DNA from 2 places in the Sphingobium sp. LSP13-1-1.1 genome. Region 2 is predicted to be linked to the other one. Evidence: predicted binding sites of a transcription regulator. Region 2 holds the regulator's gene; the other holds the start of a gene.
The links. The regulator LexA, encoded in region 2, represses DNA repair genes until DNA is damaged. The targets are predictions, from matches to a motif close to GTTCCNCNCTTGTTCT.
Positions count from the first base shown of each region.

Region 1: the regulator LexA is predicted to act here: its motif matches at 3,270-3,285, upstream of MRBLSP13_RS14315 (ImuA family protein).

Region 1 covers NZ_JBEGHU010000023.1:446,356-456,470, reverse strand. The annotation lists gene MRBLSP13_RS14325 (alpha-amylase family glycosyl hydrolase) at 1-1,412, opposite strand, end outside; gene MRBLSP13_RS14320 (Na+/H+ antiporter) at 1,551-3,134, shown strand; gene MRBLSP13_RS14315 (ImuA family protein) at 3,291-4,181, shown strand; gene MRBLSP13_RS14310 (Y-family DNA polymerase) at 4,078-5,667, shown strand; gene MRBLSP13_RS14305 (error-prone DNA polymerase) at 5,664-9,242, shown strand; tRNA gene MRBLSP13_RS14300 (tRNA-Ser) at 9,329-9,414, opposite strand; gene MRBLSP13_RS14295 (hypothetical protein) at 9,471-9,656, opposite strand; gene MRBLSP13_RS14290 (DNA adenine methylase) at 9,946-10,115, opposite strand, start outside.
Region 2 covers NZ_JBEGHU010000067.1:143,886-154,000, reverse strand. The annotation lists gene trpC (indole-3-glycerol phosphate synthase TrpC) at 1-525, shown strand, start outside; gene moaC (cyclic pyranopterin monophosphate synthase MoaC) at 522-1,007, shown strand; gene glp (gephyrin-like molybdotransferase Glp) at 1,004-2,185, shown strand; gene MRBLSP13_RS20660 (hypothetical protein) at 2,247-2,405, opposite strand; gene lexA (transcriptional repressor LexA) at 2,560-3,246, shown strand; gene MRBLSP13_RS20650 (ComEC/Rec2 family competence protein) at 3,237-5,327, opposite strand; gene gltX (glutamate--tRNA ligase) at 5,427-6,881, shown strand; gene MRBLSP13_RS20640 (citrate synthase) at 6,899-8,185, shown strand; gene MRBLSP13_RS20635 (carboxymuconolactone decarboxylase family protein) at 8,370-8,825, shown strand; gene MRBLSP13_RS20630 (sigma-70 family RNA polymerase sigma factor) at 8,825-9,685, shown strand; gene MRBLSP13_RS20625 (acyltransferase family protein) at 9,698-10,115, opposite strand, start outside.

The DNA of each region.
Region 1 (10,115 bases), on a different contig from region 2:
GGAGCGTCCCGGAAATGGATGGCGCCCGCCCGCAATGCAAGCGACCCATTGCGCAGCGCCAGCACCCGTCGCGTCCAGTGCAGGAGGGAATCCGGCCGCGCCTCCTGCACGTCGACGGCGAGCGCGCGATGCGTTTCCCCCATCGGCAGCCACGGCCTGGCCTCGGAAAACCCCATATAGGGCGCATCGGACCGCCATGGCATCGGCGTTCGCGCGCCATCGCGGGATAGGGTCAGCGGCCAGTTGGCGATGGCTTCGGGATCCTGCAGATCCTCGAAGGCGATGTCGACCTGCGGCAGCCCCAGCTCCTCGCCATAATAAAGGAAGATATTGCCGCGCAGACAGGCCAGCAGCAGTATCTTCATCCGGCAATAGGCTTCCGCATCCAAGCCCTTGGCCCAACGCGAGACGGCGCGGGGAGCATCGTGATTTTCGAACGCCCAACTTGGCCAGCCCGCATGAGTCTGGGCTGGCCATTTGACAAGCGCCGTCCTCAGGAAATCGGCGTTCAGGTCCGGCGCATAGAGAAAATCGAAGCCATAAGCGGTGTTCAGCCGGCTATCCCCCTGGGTGAAGGCCTTCATTTCGATGTCGCTGTTTTCGCCGCCGACTTCGGCCACGGTAAAGCGGTCTTCATATTCGTCGAAGACTTTCCGGACCTTTTCCAGGAACAGTGGAATGTCGGGATGGCTCTGGCTGTATTTCTTGATCTGGAAATCAAAGGGGCGCGTGCGGACCTTGCCGTCTTCGGGGGCGGGCGGGTTGTCGCGCAGTCGCGGGTCGTGCATCGAATGGTTGATCGCGTCGATACGAAAACCGTCGACGCCCCGGTCCAGCCAGAAGCGGATGATGTCGAACACGCTTTCCTGCACCTGAGGATGATGCAGGTGCAGTTGCGGCTGCTGAGTCAGGAACTGGTGCATATAATATTGGCCGCGCCGCGCATCCCAGGTCCAGGCCGGGCCTCCGAAAACCGACTGCCAGTTGTTGGGCGGCGTTCCATCCGGCTTTGGATCGGCCCAGACATACCAGTCCGCCCTGGCATTGTCGCGGCTTGAGCGGCTTTCGACGAACCAGGGGTGCTCATCGGACGTATGCGCCCAGACCTGATCGACGATGATGCGCAGGCCCAGTTCATGCGTCCGTGCCACCAGGGCGTCGAAATCCGCAAGCGTGCCGAAGATCGGGTCGACATCGCAATAGTCCGACACGTCATAGCCGAAATCGCGCATGGGGCTCTTGAAGAAGGGAGAAAGCCAGATGGCATCCACCCCAAGCGATGCGACATAGGGCAGATGCGCGGTGATGCCCGGAAGGTCGCCTATGCCGTCACCATTGGAATCGGCGAAGCTGCGGGGATAGATCTGGTAAATGGCGGCGCCGCGCCACCAGGGCAGTTTTTTCTCCGTCATGGGGCAGGACCACTCCACGCATTGATTGCATATATTGCCTTTCTGGATGGACTGTGGCGCTTTTCATAGGGGTCTTGATCGCCGCCCGCTTGGTCCGGGGTCCGCCAGCGGCTATCCAGCCGATTGGAAGAGGGAGATATGCACCCGATGGAGATGTTCGAACTGGTGATCGTGATGCTGCTGGCGATCATCGTCCTGCATTATGCGGCCAACAGGCTGGGCCTGCCGCCGGCCGTCGCGCTGCTGGCCGGGGGCGCGCTGTTCGCCTTTTTGCCGGGCTTGCCGGTGATCTCGCTCGACCCGCAACTGGTGCTCGTGATCTTCCTGCCGCCGCTGTTGATGGATGGCGCCTGGTTCATCGCGCTGCGGCACCTTCGGCGGCATATGTTCGGCATAATGGCGCTTGCCCTGGGGGCGGTGGTCTTCACCACGGTCGTCGTGGCCGTGGTTGCGCACTGGCTGGTGCCGGGCCTGCCCTGGGCAGCCTGCGCGGCCCTGGGCGCCATTGTCTCGCCGCCTGACGCCGTGTCCGCCCGCGCCGTGTTGCAGCGTGTCCATTTGCCCCGCCGCCTCTCCATCCTGCTGGAAGGGGAAAGCCTGTTCAACGACGCCACGGGGCTGGTGCTCTTCCGCTTCGCTATAGCTGCGGTAGCCACTGGCGCCTTCAGCATGGTCGACGCCTTGCAGAGCTTCGTCATCCTGGCCGCGGGCGGCGCGCTGATCGGCATCGCCGTCGGTGCGCTCTGGGTGCTGGCGGTCAAGCGGCTGGACGACAAATATCTGATGATCGCTTCCTCGCTGCTGGCGCCATGGGCATCCTATCTGCTGGCGGAATCCATCCATGTCTCGGGCGTGATCGCGACGGTCACCACCGGCCTTATCTGCGGCTGGTACCAGCATGTCGTCTTCCCTGCCATGGTCAGGATGAACGGCACGGCCTTCTGGGCGGTGATGATCTTCCTGATGGAGGCCTTTGTGTTCCTCCTCATCGGATCGTCGCTGCGCGACGTGATCGAACGCGTCGGCGGTTTCGGGGTGGTGGTGGACGAGATGGCATTGCCTGTCCTGGCGATCCTGGCGGCGCTGACCGTCGCCCGTTTCCTCTGGGTTTTCGGATCGGACGCGGTGATCGCCGGGCTGAGGGCAACCGGCCTGTGCGGTTATCGCCCTATGGGGTTCCGGGCGGCCACCATATTGAGCTGGGCGGGGATGCGCGGGGTGGTGACGCTGGCCGTGGCGCTCAGCGTCCCGGCGGACTTCCCCGGCCGCGACTTCATCCTGACGGCGTCTTTCGCTGTCATCATCGGCACCGTGCTGCTGCAGGGAACGACGCTGGGCGCCGTGATCCGGCTGGTGAAGCTGGAGGAACCGGAAAGCGACCGCCCGCGCATGACGATGAGCGAGGCCGAAGCCGCCATGGCACAGGCGCAGGTCGGCGTCGTGGAGCGGCACGCCTATGATGCGGAGGGCACGCTGCTTCATCCAAGGCTGCTCGAACGGTATCGGCGCCATGCCGAATTGTCGGCCGACTATGCCGGGCAGGAGGAACAGTTTTCGGAGACGCTCCACGCTCATTTCGATCTGGTGCTGAAGGCGATCGCCGCGGGTCGGGCGGAATTGCTGCGCCTCCACCGGACCGGAGAGATTGACGAAAAGACGCTTCAGGAACTGGAGCGCGACCTGGACCTGGAGGAACTGAGCGCTCTTTCGGCCAAGGCATGACCTGCCGGAGCCTGGCCTCATGGCATAGGGCGGGCACATTCCCATAAGCGCAGCGCGGCTGCATCGTCCGTCGCCTGCGTCTTTCCGGCTCGTCCCTTGCGCACCCGATTGACAGGGCGCGTCATCGGGACGAAAAGAACAAATAGGGAACATTATATGGCTGAGTCGGTGAAGACCCTTGCTGCCCTCAGGCGGCATATCGCATCGCTGGAGAGCGTTCCAGCCGCGCAGCCGCATGCGCGCGTGGAAACTGGATATGCCCCGCTCGACCAGGCGCTGGATGGAGGTTTGGCGCGGGGCCGGGTGCATGAATTCTTCGCCGCGACGGAGGAAATGGCGGCGGCGGCAGGCCTGGCCTCCATCCTCGCGAGGTTGGCGGCAGGAGAAGCGCCTTTGCTCTGGCTGCGCACGGCGGCGGCCGGTCGGGCCGGAGGGATGCTCTATGGCCCCGGATTGGCGGCATTGGGCATTGATCCGTCGCGGCTGCTGATCGGCATGATGGCCGATGATGCCATGCTGTTGCGGGCGGCGGTCGATGCGCTGCGTTGCCCTGCCTTGGGATCGCTGGTGGTGGAATTGCGCGGTCCGGCGCCTTTGCTCGACCTGACGGCCAGCCGGCGGCTGGCGCTGGCGGCGGAGGCATCCGGCGTCACGGCCTTCATGCTGCGCGTGGGCGGCGACCCAGTGCCCAGCGCAGCGGACACGCGCTGGCGCGTGGCGGCGGCGCCCTCACCGACCTTGCCGGGAGGCGGGCCGGGCAGAAGCGCCTTCGACCTGTATCTGATGCGGCGGCGGGCGGGGCGGGATGGGCTTGGCTGGCGGCTGGTCTGGGACAATGGCCTGGGCATGTTTGAACAGAGTGGAGGTGGGCGCGATGAACGCCATGACCTTGGAAAGGGCGCTTGGGAACAGGATGCCTGGGAACGGAATGGCAGCGGGCAGGATGCAGGCGGAAAGGACGGCGCAGGACGAGATCGGCAGGCGCCGCTATCTGGCGCTGTGGTTCCCGTTCCTGCCGATCGACCGGCTGCGGATCGCGCGGCCTGATCTCTGGACGGCGCAGGGCGAAGGGCCGGGCGTCGTCGTTGAGCAGGTGCGCGGCGCGATGCGGCTCGCGACGCTCGACGCGGATGCCCTGGTACTGGGCCTGACGCCCGGCATGACGCTGGCCGATGCGCGTGCGCGCGAGCCCGATCTGCGCGTGTTCGATGCCGATCCCCATGGCGATCAGGATTGGCTGGAGCGGCTGTGCGACGGTTGCGCCCGCTATACGCCGGTGGCGGCGCTGGATTCGCCCTTCGGCCTGATGCTCGATATTACCGGCTGTGCGCATCTCTGGGGCGGCGAGGAGATGTTGGCGCGCGAAGCGACAGAACGGCTGGAGCGCCATGGCATGCGGGTGCGTCATGCCCTTGCCGGAACGGCGGAGGGTGCGCACGCCCTGTGCCGTTTTCCGGTCGGGGCGACGGCGGATGAGGATGCCGCGCTGCGACGCCTGCCGGTGGAGGCATTGCGGCTGGAGGAGGGAAGCGCGGTGGCGCTGCGTCGCGCGGGGCTTCGTACCGTGGGCGATCTGGCAGCGCGACCGGCGGCGGTGCTGGCGTCGCGCTTCGGCGAGGAGGCTGTGGATGCGCTGAATAACCTGCTCGGCCTTGGCCGGCGGCCGCTCGCACCCCGGCAGTTGCGCCCGGCGATCCGGATCGAGCGGCGTTTTGCCGAACCCATGGGCAGCACCGCCTTTGCCCTCAGGACGCTGGAGGAGATGGCGACCGAGGCGGGGGATCGCCTCAGCGAACGCGGCCAGGGGGGGCGGCGCTTCGAGGCGCTGTTCTTTCGCAGCGATGGCCTTGCCTTTCCATTGCGGGTGGAAACGGGCCTGCCGGTGCGCGATGCGCCTGCGATCATGCGATTGGTGCAGGAACGGATCGATGCGCTGTCCGATCCGCTCGATCCCGGTTTCGGTTTCGACATGTTGCGCCTCACGGTGCCGCAGACAGAACCGATGGCGCCGACGCAACTGGCGCTGGAGGGTGGAGAAGCACGTCGCGAGGAAAGCGTCTCCGCCCTGGTCGACCGGCTGTCGATCCGGGCGGGCCGGGCGCGCATCCAGCGGCTTCATCCGAGGGACAGCCATATCCCCGAACAGGCCCAGCTTGCACTGCCCGCAGTGGAAAGCCGGGCGCCCATGAACTGGCCGCAAGGCGCGCAGGAAGAACCGCCCATGCGCCCGCTCCATCTGTTCGATCCGCCCCAGCCGATCGATGTGGTGGCAGAGGTGCCCGACGGCCCGCCCCATCGTTTCCGGTGGCGCAAGGTATTGCATGAAGTGACGCGCTATGAAGGCCCCGAACGCATCGCGCCCCAGTGGTGGACCGCCAGCGATGGCGCGCTGGAAGGCGAAAGCGTGGGGCTGACCCGCGATTATTACCGGGTCGAGGATGCGCGTGGACGGCGTTACTGGATTTTTCGTCATGGCCTTTACGGCGCCGAGGCAGAGCATCCCGGCTGGTACATCCATGGCCTGTTCGCATGAAACGGCATGGCAAGGGGCCTGATCCGTCCAGGCCCAGATCCATCGACAGGCGCGAACGGAATGCGCTGGAGGCCGGGCGGGAAAAGGGGCGGCGCAAATCGCGCGGCGAGCCTCCGCCGGTCGGGCCGGAGGCGCCGCCCTTTGCCGAGTTGGTGGCGGCCACCAATTTCTCCTTCCTGCGCGGCGCATCCCATCCGCAGGACATGGTGACATGCGCTATTGCCCAGGGGCTTGAAGGGTTGGGAATAGCCGACCGCAATAGCGTCGCCGGAGTAGTTCGCGCCCATGTCGCGCGCAAGCGTTGGCCCGAACGGATGCGCGCCGGCTTGCTGGAGGCGCGCAAGGAAGCGGGACAGCCGCTGGAACTCGATGCAGAGGAGGAGCGCGCCTGCCGGACCGACCTGCGGCTGATCGTCGGCGCCAGGCTGGTCTTCGTGGACGGCACGCCGGACATCGTCGCCTATCCGGCGACGCGGCGGGGCTGGGGCGAACTCACCAAATTGCTGACCGTCGGCAATCTCCGATCGGTGAAGGGTGATTGCATCCTGCGTTATGAGGATCTGACGGCTTATCTGGATGACCTGCTGCTGATCGTGATGCCTGGCTCGACCGCGACCCGGCAGACCGCGCATCGCCAGCCGGTGAAATATGATTATGACGACCGGCCGTCGAAGGAAGCGATCAGGCAGGGTCATCTCAGCCTCGTGCCGCCGCCTGCTCCGTCCGACCTGGAAGGATTGCTGGCCCGATTGTCGCGCCTTGCCCCGCGCCGGGTCTGGCTGGCGGCGGCATTGCGCCGGGACGGACGGGACGCGCGGCGGCTGGCGCAGTTCAAGGCTTTGTCCGTGGCGACGGGCGTACCATTGCTGGCGACCATGGACGCGCTCTATGCCGGCGCGGCGCAGCGCCCCTTGCAGGATGTGCTGAGCTGTATCCGCGAAGGCACCGGCATCGCCAAGGCAGGACGCTTGCTGGAGGCGAATGCGGAAAGGCATATCCATAGTCCCGCCGAAATGGCCCATCTGTTTCGCGATTGCCCCGAGGCGGTGGCGGAAAGCATAGGGTTCCTGAACCGGGTGCATTTCACGCTGGATCAGCTTTCCTACGAATATCCCCATGAGCCCGTGCCGGAAGGATGGACGGCGCAGCAATGGCTGGAGGAATTGACCTGGTCCGCCGCTCACGCCCGCTATGGCGCGCGTCTTCCCCGGAAGGCGCGCCAGTTGCTGGAAGAAGAGTTCGGTCTCATCGCCAAGCGCAACTATGCCTATTATTTCCTGACCGTGCATGACATCGTCGCCTTCGCCCGGACGAAGGGAATCCTTTGCCAGGGACGCGGATCGGCGGCGAACAGCATGGTGTGCTTCCTGCTGGGCGTGACGTCCATCGACCCGCTCAGGCACGATCTGCTCTTTTCGCGCTTCGTATCCGAAGAACGCAATGAACCGCCCGACATCGACGTCGATTTCGAGCATGAGCGGCGCGAGGAGGTCATGCAATATATCTATGAACGCTATGGCCGCCATCGTGCCGGGATCGCCGCGACCGTCATCCATTACCGTTCGCGCAGCGCCGTGCGGGAAGTGGCGAAGGTGTTGGGCCTTAGCGAGGATGTGGCCGCCCGCCTCTCCAGCACGGTCTGGGGCAGCTATTCCAGCGACATGAACGATGCGCGGATCGTGGAGGCGGGCTTCGCGCTCGACAATCCGCAGATCGCGCAGTTGAAGGCGATCGTCGACCAATTGCTGTCCCAGCCCTTTCCGCGTCATCTCTCGCAGCATGTGGGGGGATTCGTGCTGACGCAGAACCGGCTCGACGAGACGGTGCCGCTGCACCATGCGGCGATGGAGGATCGCAGTTTCATCGAATGGGACAAGGATGACATCGACGCCCTTGGTCTGATGAAGGTCGACGTGCTGGCGCTGGGGATGCTGAGCTGCATCCGCCGGGCGTTCGACCTGATGCGGGAACAGGGGCTGGGCGACCATCAGCTGACGGTCGATCTCGATGCGCAGGATGAGGCCGTCTACGACATGCTGTGCAAGGGCGACAGCATCGGCGTCTTTCAGGTCGAAAGCCGGGCGCAGATCAACATGCTGCCGCGCCTGAAGCCGCGTTCGATCTATGACCTGACCGTGCAGGTGGCGATCGTCCGCCCCGGACCGATCGAGGGCAATATGGTCCATCCCTATCTGCGGCGACGATGCGGGGATGAGAAGGTCAGCTATCCGCGACCGTCGCCGCATCATGGGCCAGCCGATGAGCTGGAGAAACTGCTTGGCGAGACCTATGGCGTGCCGCTGTTCCAGGAGCAGGCGATGAAGCTTGCCATCGTTGCGGCGGATTTCACCCCGACGGAAGCCGATGCCCTGCGCCGCGCCATGGCGACATTCCGCAATGTCGGCACCATTCACCATTTTCGCGAGAAGATGATCAGGGGCATGGTGAAGCGGGGTTATGAAGCGGAATTCGCGGAACGCTGCTTCAGGCAGATCGAGGGTTTTGGCAGCTACGGCTTTCCCGAAAGCCATGCGTTGTCCTTCGCGCGGCTGGTCTATGTGTCGGCCTGGATCAAATGTCATCAGCCCGCGGTGTTCGCCTGCGCGCTGCTCAATTCGCAGCCCATGGGCTTTTACGCTCCCGCCCAGATCGTGCGGGATGCGCGGGATCATGGCGTCACCGTGCATGATGTCGATGTGAATATGAGCGGGTGGGACAATGCGCTCGAACCGCTGCTGCGGTCGCGGGACAGCGGGCGGGGCGAGGGGGAGGGACGGGCTCTGGCGCTGCGTCTGGGACTGCGTCAGGTGGATGGTTTTCGACAGGATTGGGCGAAGCAACTGGTCGCGGCGCGGAAGGAAGGGCTGTTTTCCACCATGGAAGAACTGGCGCGGCGCGCGGGATTGCCGGCACGGGCGTTGCGGTTGCTGGCAGATGCCGATGCCTGCCGGTCGCTGGGACGGGACCGGCGGGCCGCCCTCTGGGAAGCGCGGCGGACGCCCGCGAATGAACTGCCCCTGTTTGCCGCCGCCAAGGCGCAGGAATTGGGGGAAGAGCCGGATGCGATGCTGCCCGCCATGGCTCTGTCCGAACATGTCGAGGCCGATTATCTGGTGACGCGCCTGTCGCTCAAGGGGCATCCGATGCAATTCCTGCGCCCGGTCTTCGCGGCGGAGGGGGTGCTGAGCTGTGCCCGGACTTCGGCGGCGAAGAACGGGACGCTGGTGAAGACCGCCGGTGTGGTGCTGGTGCGGCAGCGGCCGGGCAAGGGCAATGCGGTCTTCATCACCATCGAGGATGAGACGGGGATCACCAATGTCCTGCTGTGGGCACGGCTGTTCGAACTGCAGCGGCGCCCGGTCATGGCGTCGCGACTGATGCTGGTCGAAGGGGAAGTGCAGCGCAGCAAGGAAGGCGTGGTCCACCTGATGGCTTCCCGCGTGCACGACCGGACTGCGGAATTGTCGCGGCTTTCTCAAACCGATGTGCAGGAACCTTCCCGCATGCGCCACGATCACGCCCGCGGACATCCGCGCGATGTTCGGATATTGCCGCAATCGCGCGATTTTCATTGAGGGGTGGCTGTCGCAACAGGCCACAGGAATGCGCCACGGCACTTCTGCTTCTTTCCGCCCAAGAAGTATCAACTCCTTGAGTTTATTGGTGACCCCTACGGGAATCGAACCCGTGTTTCAGCCGTGGAAGCATTTTCCTGTTTATTTTCAATGATCTTTCCCCCAATTTGCCGCCACAGTGACCCACGGTTTTTCGCGGGTTACAGCGGCGTGGGGGAACCGAAATCCTTACCCATCAACCGCGCCGATGTCACCTTCAGCGGAACTCCAGACCGTCCAGCCGTCGTCGTTTATCAGCCACGCGTGATCGATGTCGTGAGTTGATAGATCAGAAGCCAAGCGCTCCCTGGCCGAGGCCACAGCCTTTTCGACCGTAGAGGCGATGATCCGAACGTCGAACACCGCAGCGCTCAAGCTAGTGGGCCAATCACCCTTAGCCCCACGCAGATGATACAAATTCGGTTCCATAATGCCCCTCCAATTCGAGCCCCTAGGGAGCCTCGTCTGTTTTCAAAGCCCTGTGATGTCAACACACGGCATACGGCGTAAAGCGGCAGAAATCAGCCGTTTCCGTTTTCGACGGCGCACCTAAAAACCGTGAACAAACCGGGAAAAGCGGCGAGTTTCACCGGAATGACACCGGAGAGGAAAACGCGGGCCAGCCTCGTGGAAGCGAACCCGCGCCATCCTATATTGGCGACCGTCAGGCTGTTGCCTGGTTGGGCACCAAGCGCTCGATCGACACCTCGCGGCTGTTGGTGATGATGAGTTCCCGAGCCGCCACCGGCGATCCATTCCCGACGGTATATTGCAACTCGACCGTGGCCATCGGGAAGCCTGCGAACGCGTCGCGGATCTCCGGCACATCATTGA
Region 2 (10,115 bases):
CTGTCGGTGCTGACCGACGCACCCTTTTTCCAGGGGCATGACGACTATCTGGTCGCGGCCCGCGCCGCCTGCGCCCTGCCGGTGCTGCGCAAGGATTTCATGATCGATCCCTGGCAGGTGCTGGAAAGCCGCGCATTGGGGGCCGACGCGATCCTGATCATCGTCGCGGCGCTCGATGACAATCAGATGGCGGAGATAGAGGACGCCGCGCTCGGCCTGGGCATGGACGCGCTGGTCGAAGTGCATGACGCGCAGGAACTGGAGCGGGCGATGAAACTCCGCTCACGCCTGATTGGCGTCAACAATCGTGACCTTAGAGACTTCACGGTCGATTTCGCCCGGACATATGAATTGGTCGGCCATGCTCCGGAAGGCTGCACCTTCGTCGCGGAAAGTGGCATAGGCAGCCATGACGACCTGATCGCCATGGCGGATCATGGCGTCCGCTGCTTCCTGGTGGGGGAAACGTTGATGAGACAGGCGGACGTCGAAACGGCCACATGCAAGCTGCTGACCGGCCAATGAGCAAGCTCACCCATCTGGACGAGGAGGGATCGGCCCATATGGTCGATGTTTCCGCCAAGGCGACAACCGCGCGCAAGGCCGTCGCGAGCGGCCGCATCAGCATGAGCGCCGAAGCGGCGGCGGCCATCGCGCAAGGGTTGGTGAAGAAGGGCGATGTGCTGGCCGTCGCCCGCGTCGCCGGTATCATGGCGGCCAAGCGGACCTCCGACCTGATCCCGCTCTGCCACCCCATTGCGCTCAGTTCCGTCAGCGTCGACCTCGACCTGGACGGCACCGGCGTGTCCGTGACGGCGACTGCGAAGACGGCCGGACAGACCGGCGTGGAAATGGAGGCGCTGACCGCCGCCTCGGTCGCGCTGCTGACGGTCTATGACATGGCGAAGGCGCTGGACAAGGGCATGATCATCAGCAACGTGCGGCTGCTGGCCAAGAGCGGCGGCAAGTCCGGCGACTGGACAGCTGGGGAAGAGGGCGCGGCATGAGCCTGCTTCCCGTCGCGGAAGCGCAGAGCCGCCTGATGGCGCTGGCAAGGCCGCTGCCGACGGATCATGCGCCTGTAGCCGCCTGCGCCGGGCGCTGGCTGACGGAAGATGTCGCAGCACTGCGCGAGCAGCCCTGGGCCGACCTTTCCGCGATGGACGGCTATGCCGTTCGCGCCACCGAATCGCCGGGGCCATGGCAGGTGGTTGCCGAAAGCGCGGCGGGTGGGGCGCTTCCTCCGCCGCTCGAGCCCGGCCAGGCTTGCCGCATCTTCACCGGAGCGCCCCTGCCGCCGGGCGCAGACGCCATATTGATCCAGGAAAATGCTGCCCGCGAAGGAAATGAGCTGCGCGGGCTCGAAGAGGCGCTGGCTGCGGGCCGCCATGTCCGCTCGGCCGGCTCCGATTTCCGCAAGGACGATCTCCTGCTGACGGCCGGCAGCGCGCTTGGCCCCGCGCAGATCGCGCTTGCCGTAGTGGCGGGGCATGGCGCACTGCCCGTTTCCCGCCGGGCGCGGGTCGCGTTGATCTCCACCGGCAATGAACTGGTGCCGCCCGGCGCGTCGACGCAGCCAGGCCAGCTTCCGTCATCTAACGCACCCATGCTGGCGGCCCTGCTTGCCAGCCTCCCCTGCGACATCATCGACCTGGGGATCGTGCGAGATGACCTGCCCGGCATGGCCCAGGCCTTTGCCCGCGCCGCCGATGCCGACATCATCGTTTCGACCGGCGGCGCGTCGGTCGGCGACCATGATGTGGTCCGTCCAGCCTTCGCCCAGGCTGGCGGCTCGCTCGATTTCTGGAAAATTCGCATGCGGCCGGGCAAGCCGCTGATGGCGGGGACATTGGATTCCGCCATCTTCCTGGGCCTGCCGGGCAATCCGGTATCGGCCTTCGTAACCGCGACGCTGTTCCTGCTGCCGCTAGTCCGCCACATGATGGGCGCGGCGTCGCCCCTGCCGCGCACCGCGGTCGCGACATTGGCAGCGCAGCTACCCGCCACGGGGGAACGGGACGACTATCTTCGCGCCTTCCGCACCGAAGCCGGCATCGTTTCGGTGACGTCGCAGGACAGTGCCGCCACCGCCGCCCTGGCCATGGCAGACTGCCTCATCCTGCGTCCCGGAGGCTCCGCTCCGGTGGCGGCAGGCGATCCCGTCACGGTGCTTCCCCTAATATAAGGGCCTTGCATAAGGAAAGGGGTCGCCATGCGACCCCTTCCAGTGCGAAGCTGATGAATGTTCAGCGCTGCTGCTTGCCGGGCGACTTGTCCTGACGGCGCTCATCACCCATTTGGCCCTGCCGGTCTTCCTGCTGTTGCTGGCGTCCACCCTGATTGGCACGGTCGCCGCCCTGCTGATCGCGACGTTGATCGCCGCCCTGGTTGTTCTGGTTGGCCATCTTACTCTCCTATTCACCTTCTTCGGCGAAGGCAGGCTTGAAAACGGCCCGGCGGCCGGCACGTTCCCTTAAACGCGGCGAACCGTTAGGCGCTTGACTTGCCCCGTTCCGTTTCCTATGCGTTCCCTATCCGTTCCAAAGAAGGGCAGGCGAAATGTTGACACCCAAGCAACAGGAATTGCTGAGCTTCATTCAGATCCGGCTGGAAGAGGGAGGCGTATCTCCTTCTTTCGAGGAGATGAAGGAAGCGCTGGACCTGCGGTCGAAATCCGGCATCCATCGCCTGATCAATGCGCTGGAGGAGCGCGGCTTCATCCGCCGCCTGCCCAATCGTGCCCGCGCTCTTGAAGTGCTCAAGCTGCCCGATGCCATGCATCGCGCGCCCAGGCTGGTCGTGCCTGCCAAGGCGCCGGTGACAACTGCTCCTGCCTTGAGCAAACCACCGATCGTCGCCAATGACATATTGGAGATTCCCCTGCATGGCCGCATCGCGGCCGGTGTTCCGATAGAGGCATTGGAGGGACAGAATATGCTCTCCGTACCCGCGGCGCTGCTTGGGACCGGGGATCATTATGCGCTGGAAGTCGCAGGGGACTCCATGGTCGAGGCAGGCATACTCGACGGCGATTTCGCGCTTATCCAGCGTACCGAAGTCGCGCGGGAGGGGCAGATTGTCGTCGCTCTGATCGATGAAAATGAAGCGACGCTCAAATATTTCCGGCGAGAGGGGCCCAAAGTCAGACTCGATCCTGCCAATAGTGCCTATGAACCGCAGATCTACGACCCGCGTCAGGTTCGCATTCAGGGCAAGTTGGCCGGGCTGCTGCGACGCTATAACTGACCGCCTCCGGATCGGCGCGGCCAAACGGAAGGTCGCGCAATCCACGGATGCCCGTCGTTCCGCATTTTCGCGCTGCGCACGGTACCATGGTCCAGATCGATGGCCAGCCCCCCGGTCTGAGCGAGGAATCGCCTATCCACCTTCAGCCAGCGAGGACGGCAGGCACCTGGCAGTCTACGGTCGCTGACGACGATATCGGCATTGGCGCAATCCCGCGCCAATATCGCATGGTCGATATTTACATTGCTCCGAGTGAGCAAAAGGTTCCACTTACGTCCCCCGCCCACCAGGCGGACGGCGCAGAGATCAAGCGAACAATGTGCCTGGGGCAACGTCGGCAGTGCTTCCAACGCGCCACCGTAACCAGCGCTTTCCGCCAGCATGTCGCGTGTGTAACTTCCGGCCCGTGCCCGCAGTATCGCCATGCCACTTGCGGTGCGAACCGCGACGTGGCGGCCATCGCTGCTGATCAATATGCCAGGCATCGGGGTCGCGAGGATCATGGTTACGCCTGCGGCAACGGGCATCAGGCCAGCCCAGCGCCAGTGACTCCGCCATAGGAGGCACCACAGCATGCCGAGCATCACGAGGCCGAAAACAGCGCCGGATTGGGCGGGCGTCAACATCACTGCCCAAGGGCTGGATGCTACGCCATGGGCCACCAGCAGCAGCAGATCCAACGCCCGCGCAGCAAGCCACCAGAAGGGCGCGCCCCACCCGCCCAGATCGAACAGCAAGGCCAGCGCTTCCAGCGGCATGACGACCAGAGTGGTAAGAGGTATCGCGACCAGATTGGCGACCGATCCCATCATGCCCGCCTTGTGGAAATGGAACAGAGCGATCGGCGCGAGCACCAGTTCGACCACCAGACCCGTAAGCAACATGCCCGCAAGACTGCGCCCCAGCCGGCGCCATGCCGCCTCGTCGCGCCCGGCTGCAAAGCGTCGGAAAGCGGGATGCTCGCCCAGTGAAACCAGAGCGACCACGGCGGCGAAGCTCATCTGGAAACTCGGTCCCATCAATGCTTCGGGCCATATGGCGAGCACGACCAGCGCCCCGGCCGCGACCAGGCGGAGGGTGATCGCATCCCGCCCCATCGCCAGTCCTCCGAGCACCAGCAGGGCAGCGATGCAGGACCGCACGGTCGGCACTTCGGCGCCGGTCAGGATCGTATAGCCGAGGCCGGCCAAAGCCCCACCGCCCGCCGCAAGGAGCATCAGCGGCCAATCGAGCGCTGCCCGGCGGCTGAGCGCCATCAGCCGCATCAGCAAAAAGATCACCACACCGATCAGTGCCGTCACATGCAGGCCGCTGATCGACAGGAGATGCGCAAGGCCGCTCCGCCGCATCGCCTCCGCATCGGCTTGCATGATCGCGCCCTGATCACCCGTGGCCAGGGCAGCGGCAATGCCGGCCCCCTGGCCGGGAACGCGCGTCAGAATGTGCTCGAACAAACGCGTTCTCAGGCGCGGACCTGTGGTGGCGGGCCGCAGGATCGTGATGGGCGGCAGCGCACGGCCCGTTGCGCCGATACCATCGAAATAGGCCCGGCGCGCAAAATCATAGCCACCCGGCAAGCTGGGCGGCGCTGGCGGCATCAGCCTGGTACGGACGGCCACGACGGCCCCCTCACCCAGTCCAGCCGGCGTCGAGGACTCGTCAAGATTGATGCGTACCAGGGCGGGCAGCGCCGGCATGCCGATCGGCCGGATCAAAAGCCGACTCATGTGCTGAGCAGGCAATCTATGAACGGATTGGACTTCTCCCTTCAGCGTGAGGACGACAGGGCGGGCCAGAGGAGGCGATCCCACCACCATGGCCTTGCCCCAGACCAGCAGGCAACCAGCGCAGGCCAGCAGGCTGCCAGCGACGAGCGCCTGACGCGTCCGGCCACCCGGTGGCAAAAGCAGCGCAGTGAAGGCGACTCCCAGCATCACGCAGCAGAAAGCAAGCCAATCCAGCCGGTTGGACAGAACGAACCAGGCGGCTATGCCCGCCGCCAATGCCACGGGGACCCAAAGCGGCAACCGCTCGCGCTCTTCCTCCAGCCACAGTTCCAGCGGGCGCCAGAGCGGCGCCATCCTCCCTCCAACCCAAGTGGCAACGGAGGTTTGTCGTGGCTCGAAAGCCATGCTAGGGGGCGTCGCGATCATGGATAGGTCGGGTGGATATCTGGGCAAATGTCAGGGAATGAAGCGGTGAGTGCTACGGGATTGAACAAGCAGGTAGTAACCCGTTTTGCGCCTTCGCCCACAGGTTTTCTTCACATTGGCGGCGCGCGCACCGCGCTGTTCAACTGGCTGTTCGCCCGCCACCACGGCGGCAAGTTCCTGCTGCGGATAGAGGATACCGACCGGACCCGTTCGACGGAGGAAGCGGTCGCCGCGATCTTCGATGGCCTGGAATGGCTCGGCCTGAGCGGGGATGAACCAGCAGTCTTCCAATTCGAACGCGCGCCGCGCCATGCCGAAGTGGCGAACCAGATGCTTGCGGCAGGCCATGCCTATCGCTGCTATGCGACGGCCGAGGAATTGGCCGAGCTGCGCGAACAGCAGCGTGCCGCCAGGCAGCCGATGCGCTATGACGGGCGCTGGCGTGACCGCGATCCTTCGGAAGCGCCCGAAGGTGCGCCCTTCGTCATCCGCCTGAAGGCGCCCCGCGAAGGCGAGACGGTGATCGAGGATGCCGTGCAGGGCCGCGTCGTCGTACAGAATGCGGAACTGGACGACATGATCCTGCTACGGTCGGACGGGACGCCCACCTATATGCTGGCCGTCGTGGTCGACGATCATGATATGGGCGTCACCCACGTCATTCGCGGCGACGATCACCTCAACAATGCATTCCGCCAGCTAGGCATCATAAAGGCGATGAATTGGGAAGAACCCGTCTACGCCCATATCCCGCTGATCCACGGTTCCGACGGCGCAAAGCTGTCGAAGCGACATGGTGCGCTGGGCGTGGACGCCTATCGCGACGAGATGGGCATGCTCCCCGAGGCGGTGCTCAACTATCTGCTGAGACTGGGCTGGGGCCATGGCGACGAGGAGATCATCTCCCGCCAACGCGCCGTGGAACTCTTTGATATCACAGGCGTCGGCCGCTCGCCCTCTCGCTTCGACATCAAGAAGCTCGAAAATCTGAACGGCCATTATCTGCGTGAGGCGGACGATGCGCGCCTTGCCGCGCTGGTTGCTCCCAGGGTCGCGGCGAGGCTGAACATGGCTCTGCCCGAGAGCGGAGAGAAGCTGCTCACAGAGGCCATGCCCTCGCTCAAGCCGCGTGCCAGGACGCTTAACGAAATTGCCGAAGGCGCCGAGTTCCTGTTCAAGAATGGCCCGCTGGATTTTGACGAGAAGGCGCTTGCTCTGCTAGACGATTCTGCGCGCGTGCTGCTGGGACAGACAGCCGACGCTCTTGCACCCGTCCAGTCCTGGACGGTCGAAGCGATCGAAGAAGCCATTCGCCGCGTGGCAGAGGATGCCGGCCTCGGGCTTGGAAAGGTCGCGCAGCCATTGCGCGCGGCGCTGACCGGTCGCACGGTTTCGCCGGGAATTTTCGACGTCCTTTTCCTTCTGGGAAAGGCGGAGAGCTTGGAACGATTGGCCGCTGCAAGGCACGCATCGGCCAATTGAAGTATCAGGAGAACACCATGTCGGATAACAATGCCACTTTGAGCGTCGGCGGCGATGCAAAGGACTATGCCATTCTGAACGGCACGGTCGGACCGCAGGTGATCGACGTTCGCAAGCTCTACGCCAACACCGGCATGTTCACCTATGATCCCGGCTTCACCTCGACCGCGAGCTGCGATTCAGGGCTGACCTATATTGACGGCGATGCCGGCGTGCTGCTCCATCGCGGCTATCCGATCGATCAGCTCGCCGAACAGTCGAGCTTCATGGAAGTGTCCTACCTCCTGCTCAACGGCGAACTGCCGTCGAAGAAGACGCTGGAGGATTTCACCCGCACCATCACACGCCACACAATGGTGCATGAACAGCTCACCACCTTCTACCGCGGTTTCCGCCGCGATGCGCACCCCATGGCGATCATGTGCGGCGTGGTGGGTGCGCTGTCGGCCTTCTACCACGATTCGACGGACATCAACGATCCGGAACAGCGCAAGATCGCGAGCCATCGCCTGATCGCCAAGATGCCGACGATCGCGGCCATGGCCTATAAATATTCGGTTGGTCAGCCCTTCGTCTATCCGCGCAACGACCTCAGCTACACCGCCAACTTCCTCAACATGACCTTCTCGGTCCCGGCGGAAGAATATGTGATCGATCCGGTCGTCGTCGACGCGATGGACAAGATCTTCACACTGCACGCCGATCACGAACAGAATGCGTCGACATCGACCGTGCGCCTCGCCGGTTCGTCGGGCGCCAACCCCTTCGCATGCATCGCGGCCGGCATCGCCTGCCTGTGGGGCCCGGCGCATGGCGGTGCGAACGAGGCCGCGCTCAACATGCTGCGCGAGATCGGCACTGTGGATCGCATTCCGGAATATATCGCCCGCGCCAAGAACAAGGACGATCCGTTCCGCCTGATGGGCTTTGGTCACCGGGTCTACAAGAATTACGATCCGCGCGCGACGGTGATGCAGAAGACCGCAAAGGAGGTTCTCGCCAAGCTGGGGGTCGACGATCCGATCTTCGACGTGGCCAAGGAACTGGAGCATATCGCGCTCAACGATCCTTATTTCATCGAAAAGAAGCTCTATCCCAACGTCGATTTCTATTCGGGCGTGATCCTTTCGGCCATTGGTTTCCCGACCGAAATGTTCACCGTGCTTTTCGCCCTTGCCCGCACTGTCGGCTGGGTCGCGCAGTGGAACGAGATGATTTCCGATCCCGCGCAGAAGATCGGCCGTCCGCGCCAGCTTTACACTGGTCCGACGCAGCGGGATTATGTCCCCGTCGAAAAGCGCTGAGCGCCACCCTCGACAGGATATGGATATGGAAACGGCGCCCCGCGGGCGCCGTTTTCGTTTGAGCAGAAGCCCCAAAGGCACGCGACTGTCGCCCCGGTGATCAGCTGTTTTTTTTCCGCATCCATGTCACACCAGCCGGAGCTGGCTCGTCATACAGGCACAATCCAGGAAGAAAGGTGCCGACATGACTGCCAAGCTAGATCCCTTTGCCGCCGCCCCCCAGCTTATGAAGAGCTGGTTTGCCACCTCCAACGCCATTAATGGCAGCCTTGAGCCCAGCCTCACCGAACTGGTGAAGATCCGCGCGTCGCAGATCAACCAGTGCGCCAACTGCCTCAACATGCACACCGCCGATGCCCGCGCGCAGGGCGAAAGCGAACAGCGCATCTATCTGCTCTCCGCCTGGCGCGAGGCGCCTTGCTATACGGCACGCGAACGTGCCGCACTGGAATGGACCGAGGCCTTGACGCGCCTCTCCGAAGGGCACAGCCATGAAGCGGCCCACAAGGCCCTGGCAGCCGAATTTTCGGAGGAGGAGCAGGTGAAACTGACCCTGATGATCAACATCATCAACGGCTGGAACCGCATCGCAGTGGGTTTCGGCCTCTGGTACGATACACCGGCCAAGGCGGCCGCGTGATGGCGCCGGGGATGCACGGGGACGCGGCGGAGAGCTTCGATCCGCTGCGTCCCCGACTTGTCCGCGTCGCCTATCGCATGCTGGGTTCGGTGTCGGATGCCGAGGATGTGGTGCAGGAGGCCTTCATCCGTTGGATGAGCGCGGACCGGGAGGCAGTGCGCGAGCCGGAGGCGTTCCTGCGCCGCACGGTCACGCGGCTGTGCCTGGACCAGCTCAAATCTGCTCGGCACAGGCGTGAAACCTATATTGGCCCCTGGCTGCCCGATCCGTTGGTGGAAGAGGCCGAGGAAGAAGAGGACGTCACGCTGCCACTGATGTTGGCCCTGGAACGATTGTCGCCGCTGGAGCGGGCTGCTTTCCTGCTCCACGACGTTTTCGGCGTCGGCTTTGAGGAAATCGCCGCAACGGTCGAGCGCGACGCGGCGGCCTGCCGCCAACTGGCGGCCCGGGCACGCACCCATGTGCGAGAGGCGAGGCCCCGTTACAAGGTGGAAAGGCAGCGCGGGCTGGAGATCGCCGGAGCCTTCTTCGCCGCCTCGCGAAGCGGCGACATGACGGCGCTGGGTGCCATGCTTGCCCAGGATGTCAGCCTGCACAGCGACGGCGGCGGCAAGCGTCCCGCGGCGATAGTTCCCGTGCTGGGTTTCGGCCAGGTGATGCAGGTTCACAAGGCGCTGGCCGTGCTGTTCGGCAAATATGGATCGACGCTGGTGCATGTGGGCCTGATCAACGGCCTTCCCGGTTTCGTCACTCGGGAGGCGGACGGCGAATTCCAGACCACGGCACTCGACATCGAGGACGGGCACATCACTGGCATCTATGTGATGCGCAATCCCGACAAGCTGCGCCACCTGCACTGAATGGGCTTGAGCCTAAAGAAAAATGCGTCGCGCGGTGGGAACGGACCGGATCAGATAATAGGCGCCCAGCGGCAACAGCAACGCCTGCATCAGCAGCCAAGGCTTGGCCACATAGGGCGAGAGATAGTGGATCACCGCGACGTGGAGATACATGATGACCAACGATGCGCGGCCGATCGCAGCGATCCAACCGGAAAAGGGCGCGATCCGCACCGAAAGACGGAACAGCAGCAGGCTGGTGGCCATGGCCGAGCCAAGGGACAAAAAGGGCCAGCCATAATCAGCCGCCTTCATGTTGAGCGTCGGGATCAGTGTCATCAGCCCGGCCAGCGATAGCGGCACCAGCAACGGAAGCATCCAGCTTCGCCAGCGTACAAGCTGCCATGCCGCCCCTAGCCAGAGGAGGACCAGCGCCATGGGTACGGTCAAC